Regions from separate parts of the Paenibacillus sp. ICGEB2008 genome, predicted to be linked through region 1. Evidence: riboswitches for the same ligand, from Rfam matches in the RefSeq annotation. Region 1 holds a riboswitch; the other holds the start of a gene.

What was found. Region 1 has a riboswitch for ZMP and ZTP ahead of C400_RS0112125 (TIGR01440 family protein). Riboswitches for the same ligand answer to the same signal wherever they lie in the genome.
Region 2: it holds a riboswitch for ZMP and ZTP, as region 1 does, so the genes downstream of both, C400_RS0105485 (bifunctional 5,10-methylenetetrahydrofolate dehydrogenase/5,10-methenyltetrahydrofolate cyclohydrolase) here and C400_RS0112125 (TIGR01440 family protein) in region 1, are expected to answer to the same signal.

Annotation. Positions count from the first base shown of each region.
Region 1 covers NZ_AMQU01000011.1:141,006-144,420, reverse strand. The annotation lists gene C400_RS0112135 (manganese efflux pump MntP) at 1-474, shown strand, start outside; gene C400_RS0112130 (low molecular weight protein arginine phosphatase) at 560-1,144, shown strand; ZMP/ZTP riboswitch at 1,223-1,304, shown strand; gene C400_RS0112125 (TIGR01440 family protein) at 1,512-2,099, shown strand; gene glyA (serine hydroxymethyltransferase) at 2,221-3,415, shown strand, end outside.
Region 2 covers NZ_AMQU01000007.1:110,270-113,684, forward strand. The annotation lists gene C400_RS0105475 (stalk domain-containing protein) at 1-253, opposite strand, end outside; gene C400_RS0105480 (cyclodeaminase/cyclohydrolase family protein) at 473-1,111, opposite strand; gene C400_RS0105485 (bifunctional 5,10-methylenetetrahydrofolate dehydrogenase/5,10-methenyltetrahydrofolate cyclohydrolase) at 1,108-1,974, opposite strand; ZMP/ZTP riboswitch at 2,088-2,171, opposite strand; gene C400_RS0105490 (fatty acid desaturase) at 2,384-3,415, shown strand, end outside.

The DNA of each region.
Region 1 (3,415 bases):
GTAGGGATCGGTATGAAGGGGATACGCCTGCGAGACGTGCTGCGCATCAGCATTGTGATTGGTTTTTTTCACATCCTGATGCCGTTGCTGGGAATGTTCACAGGCCATTATATGAGTTCTTTATTAGGCCATGTGACGACCTATTTCGCAGGGGGATTACTCATCCTTTTGGGCGGGCATATGGTGTACAATTCCTTCAAGGGAGACGGCGTACACGTATTGGATCATCGGTCGCCTTTGGGTCTTTTGCTATTTGCACTTGGGGTGAGCATTGACTCATTTTCTGTGGGAGTGTCCCTGGGGATGTTCCAGAGTGACCTGGTGCTGACTGTTCTGGCCTTTGGTTTTTGCGGGGGAGCGATGGCGATGCTGGGGCTGTTACTGGGGCGCAAGGTCAGCCGCAATCTGGGGGATTATGGAGAAGCGGTGGGCGGTGCCGTTTTGCTGGCATTCGGCTTTATGTTTATGTTTTGATTTTAACGTAGACAGTGTAAAATAAATACAGGATTTGAGTAATCCTCTGTTTATATATTTTTTCAACATACGGGGGGTGAAGACGTTGAAGAATATCTTATTTGTATGCACAGGGAACACCTGTCGCAGTCCAATGGCTGAGGGGATGCTACGTAAGTTGGCTGCTGAGCATGGACTGGAACTGGAAGTGCGTTCCGCTGGAGTAGCTGCGATGGACGGGGCGTCGATATCCCGGCATGCAGAGGCGGTTCTACGTGATCACGATATATCGGATCAGATCACTTCAACCCCTTTAAGCGACGGACTTGCCGAGTGGGCACATCTGATCTTAACCTTGACGCAAGGACATAAACAGCATGTCATTCAACGGTTTCCACAAACGGCGGGCAAAGTATTTACGCTGAAGGAGTATGTGGAGGACCGGGACGCAGTGCTGAAGGACGTACAGGAATTAGACGGCTTGTATGCTTCACAGCAGTTGATGGCTTCACTTGGACAAGAGCTATCAGCGCAGGAACGTGAGCGAATGATTGAATTACATCAACGGATTCCGGGCTTCGATATCTCAGATCCGTTTGGCGGTTCGCGGGAGGACTACGATGTCACAGCTGCGGAAATCCGTGTAGCTTTGCATAAGTTGCTGGACAAGCTAAAGGGATCTTCCGAATAAAGTCGGTACCATTCCTCTATTTTGTACGGAATCTGTTGATTTTCGACAGTTAATCCGTTAAGATAAGGTGGAAAAATGAGAATCCGATGTAACTGGCGACAAAAGTGGGATTAACCACGATGGAGCATCGGATATACGGCCGGTCGCCTGGGCAAAAGAGCAATTCCACATAGGTGTGGACTGCTCTTTTTTCGTATACGAGCTACAGCAGATCTTCTGTTGCCTTCTTGTTCTTCCATTTTTTCTGCTCGAAATCTGAAACATCGGCTATAATATAGTCAGATTGTGATCAGGAGAGAGTGTGTTGAACTTGGGGCATGGGACCATGCCTAGTCTCTGAGAGGCTGTTCAACCAAAGGAGGTTCCAATGGTAGAACAATTGGATCATGAAATTTCACTCGAAGCACAGACCGCTTCTGTCGTGCGGGAAATTGCAGAAGTGGCCAGTCTTAAAGCTGGTCGCCTGCTGGTTATTGGCGCAAGCACGAGTGAAGTAGCTGGAAGTCGGATCGGCACAGCAGGAGCGCTGGATGTGGCTCAGCAAGTGTTGTCTGGAGTAGAATCCGTTCGCAGAGAGTATGGCTTTGATGTGGCGTTTCAATGCTGTGAGCACTTGAACCGAGCACTGGTCGTTGAACGTTCTCTACTGGAGCGATTAGGCCTGATGGAGGTTGCGGCTGTTCCTGTTCGTACAGCAGGGGGCTCTATGGCTACTGTTGCCTATCGCTCTATGGACGATGCGTGTCTGGCGGCGAATGTGCAGGCTCATGCCGGGATAGACATCGGTGAGACGCTGATTGGCATGCATTTGCGCCCGATTGCCGTTCCGTTTCGCCCAAGTCTTCGCTGGATTGGTGAAGCACGTGTGACGGCTGCGTTCACTCGTCCTCCGCTTATTGGCGGACAACGGGCAGTGTACAGTCTGGAACAAGAAGCCGGTGGAAACTGCGATTAGCATTTGGCATGTCGGCATGTTTGTACTGATCTTTTTTGCATTGATGATGAGGTACCCAACAGAGGAGCAGGCATTTGCTTGTATACCCAACAATTTGACCATGGAGAGGGAGTAATCAATCATGATGGAACATCTGCGTAAAAGTGACCCGGCAGTGATGGAAGCAATGGGGCTTGAACTGAAACGGCAACGCCACAATATCGAGCTGATCGCATCTGAGAATATCGTCAGTGAAGAAGTAATGGAAGCCATGGGCTCCGTGCTTACCAATAAATATGCTGAAGGTTATCCGAACAAACGCTACTATGGTGGCTGTGAGCATGTAGATATCGTCGAAGATATTGCACGTGACCGTGCGAAAGAACTATTTGGCGCCGAGCATGCGAACGTGCAGCCTCACTCTGGAGCGCAGGCTAACATGGCGGTATATCTGGCAGCTCTTCAACCTGGAGATACTGTACTGGGTATGAATCTGGCGCATGGCGGCCACTTAACACACGGAAGCCCGGTTAATGCCTCCGGTTTGTTGTATAACTTTGCTGCTTACGGTGTACGTGAAGACAACTTCCGCATCGACTATGATGAAGTGCGCAAAGCAGCCTTCAAGCACCGCCCTCGTCTGATCGTAGCTGGTGCAAGTGCATATCCGCGTACTATCGATTTTGAAGCCTTTGCTTCCATTGCTAATGATGTAGGTGCTTTATTCATGGTGGATATGGCACATATCGCAGGTCTCGTGGCAGCAGGGATTCATCCTAGTCCGGTTCCCCATGCTCAATTTGTGACAACAACGACACACAAAACGCTGCGTGGTCCGCGTGGGGGTCTAATTCTGACTCGCAAAGCGTGGGCGCAAGCGATTGATAAAGCTATCTTCCCTGGTACTCAAGGAGGACCACTGATGCACGTGATCGCGTCCAAAGCAGTTGCTCTGGGTGAAGCGCTCCAGCCATCATTCAAAACCTATGCGCAAAACGTAGTTCGCAACGCACAGGTGCTGGCTGAGACATTGCTGGCAGAGGGAATCAACATTGTATCCGGTGGTACGGATAATCACCTGATGCTGTTGGATACTCGCAATTTGAATATTACAGGTAAAGAAGCGGAGCATGTATTGGATTCCGTGGGTATCACGGTCAACAAAAATGCTATTCCTTTCGACCCAACGAGTCCGTTCGTTACCAGCGGCATTCGTATTGGTACACCTGCTGCAACTTCTCGTGGTATGGATGAAGAGGCTATGGTTAAAATCGGTAAAATCATTGCTGATACTCTTAAAAATCCAAAAGATGATACTGTATTGTCCAAAGCAAGCC
Region 2 (3,415 bases), on a different contig from region 1:
GGTCTTGCAAGGTAAATAGCAGATCACCTTCGTTGATGATATTAGAGAATGTTTTTATTACGTTTGGCTTACCCTCTACACGAGTCGGTACGGATTGATTATAGCCCCACAGCCACAAGCTTCCATCGGATTGGATCAGACTTCCGGAATCATAGGAGCGAATATGCGATGTAGAATCATTTCCGGCCGCCCACACCCTGGGACTGATCAGTAATAACGTAATTATACTGAGTAATAGACCACGTCTTTTCATACGATTTTCCTCATTTCTTGATCAATGTGTATAAGAGAAAAAGTAATCTTAAAGAATATCCCTAATCCATAGACGAAGAAGGTATAGAAAAGTTTTCCAAATATAATGAATCAAAATAAAATAACCTCCAAATCCAACAAATAGAGATGGATTTGGAGGTTATTTCTGTTAGCAAGTAGGTAGAATATATGGGTTAGCACAGCTAGTGCGTAGTATGAGCTAACTACTTGCGATTCGACTGCGTACGGTCAACAAGGTTTGCTCTTTAATTTGTCCGATTTCACGGAGGATTGTGGCTGTTTTGGCTTCGTAGGATTGTTTGACATCCAAGTCTTTTAGCGAGGCAAGGTTAATATCAATGGTGAGCAGGGCGGATTGAGCGGCTGCTTCAAACAAAATCGCACCGATGCCCAGATCGGAGATCACATTTTTATTGGATATTTCCACAATGTTGTAGGCTTGTGATAGTCCGTCCCGGCATACTTCCAGCAGGCGCATAGGTACCTCAATGGCAGCAATCACAGCTGTTTGTAAGGAATGGGTACGATAGCGCTTTTTTTCGTCTGTTTCTTTGGGCAAACGCAGCGCGGTCATGTACTGTTCAAAGGATTGGATGTCTGCAGCCATCAGTTCCTCACAATGCGTAGACAATCTTTCCATACTGCTAATGACTTGCACCATTTGTTCACGGAATTGCGTGTATTTTTCTCCTTGTGAAAGGTTGGCGGTCATGGAGGTCATCGCTGCGCCTAGTGCCGCAGCCAGCGCGGATACACTTCCTCCACCAGGGGTAGGCGCTGCACTTGCAGCTTCTTTCAGAAAATGTCCGATGGACTGGTTCCACGACAGTTCACTCATGAATAAACCACCTCTCTGGAGTAATGTTGCAGACGTATCGCTTTGAGCAGATTTTTGTACAAAATTGCGGTCGTTAGGGTGCCCACGCCACCAGGAACGGGAGAAATGGCATGTACCTTTTCTACAACGTCCTGAGCAGCGTCCCCCACAATTTTACCCTCCAGCGTCTCATTAATTCCTGCATCCACGAGAATCAGACCTGGGTGAACCATATCCTGCGTAATCACATCAGGACATCCGACTGCGACGAAGGCAATGTCTGCATGGCTCAGATGCTCTGCAATATCACGCGTACCTGCATGACAGGCGGTGACGGTGGCATTTTCTCTTTGCAGCATGTGGAAAAGGGGAAGTCCCACTGTTTGCCCGATGCCCACGAGCGTGACATTTTTGCCTGTCAAGGAGTGGCCGTAATGCTTGAGCAGTTCAATACAGGCTTGAGGTGTAGCGGGGTATAGCCCTGCGTCACCCGTAACGGTAGCCAGCTTGTTATTAGGTGTAATTCCATCAATATCCTTGTAGGGGGCGATGGACTGCTTAATAACGGAGGCAGAAAGATGTTGAGGAAGCGGGAGTTCCAGCATAATGCCATGTACATGGGATGCATCATTTAGGGTACCGATCACGTGCAGAAGTTCGGCTTCGCTTACATGACGATTAAAAGTATGGAGATGAAATGAGATGCCCAGCTTCTCTGCTATTTTTTGCTTGGTCCGTGCATAGTATGCAGATGCCGGATCACCCTCTACCAACAGGGTTGCCAGATGGGGACGGTGTCCTTGCTGTTTCATTTGCTCTACTTGGGAACGGATCGTTGCATACACTTGCTCAGCTGCTTCTTTGGATTTCATGATAATAGCCATAGTCCGAGCCTCCTCTGAATTTATCGCATAATGGAATCAACAGGGTGTCATGGTCTTAGAAAACGAAAAAAAGTATTTGCACAAGGTCGTCAAGACAGACGAATCCTCTGCAAATACTTCTCCCAGGCGAACGGTACGCTTGATTGTATGCTCCCTCGTGGTTCATTCCACTGACTTCGCCAGTCACATACAGCGTTATATATCTTATATTTTAACAAAATAACAGCAGAAAAGAAACCCGTGAACATTTGCCAAACAGGTTTGGTTAGTTGTCTATATGACAAATGTCATATGCCTGAACTGACGTTTATGACTACAGCAGATACAGCGGTCTCCTTATACTGAGCTTAGATCAACATGTACGCCTGACAGGATTAAGGTATGGGCTGCATTTTAAAGGAGGATCATAATGGGTATGACACAACTCCCGTTAGCTCAATTGAAAAAAAATATGGCTCCCTACGAGAAAATAAACACGAAATCCAGCGTTCTGCAACTGTTCAATACCTTGGGACCGCTGATCCTATTGTGGTATGCCGCTTATCTTAGCCTAGCGGTTTCTTACTGGCTGACGCTTCCCATTACCATTATTGCGGCAGGGTTTGTGGTACGGACGTTTATTATTTTTCACGATTGTGGTCATCAATCTTTTTTCAAAAGTCGCAAGCTGAACGATATTGTGGGAACGATTACAGGTATTATTACGCTCTGCCCTTATCACCAATGGAAAAATAGTCACGCGATCCACCATGCAACCAGCAGTAATCTGGATAAAAGAGGCACAGGTGATATGTGGGTGCTCACGGTAGAAGAGTACACAGCAGCTTCCACATGGACACGGCTGGCCTATCGTATATATCGAAATCCTTGGGTTATGTTCGGCCTAGGTCCAATCTATACTTTTTTGATTTCCTATCGGTTTAATGTCAAGACAGCCAAACGTAAGGAAAAGATAAACACCTATGTGACGAATATATCCATTGTTGCATTGTATGCACTGTTGTGCTGGGCTATTGGTTGGCAGGCATTCCTTCTGGTACAGACGCCTATCTTTTTTGTCTCTGGTATGTTGGGAATCTGGCTGTTCTATGTGCAACACCAGTTTGAGGATTCGTATTTTGAGCATGATGAAGAGTGGAGTTATATTAATGCGGCCGTCGAGGGCAGTTCTTACTACAAGCTTCCTAAAGTATTGCAATGGATTACAGGTAATATTGGTTTTCATCATGTTCACCACTTGAGCCCGAAAGTACCAAATTACAATTTGGAGAAAGCGCATGAAGCGACACCGTTGCTGCAAAAGGCGACCACGATTACGGTGAGTAGCAGTCTGGAATCTTTGAAGTTCCGACTATGGGATGAAAGTACCAAGACCTTTCTGACCTTTAAACAAGTAAAGCCGCTGCTTAGCAAACGTGTTGGCACTTCAAAGCCCATCCCT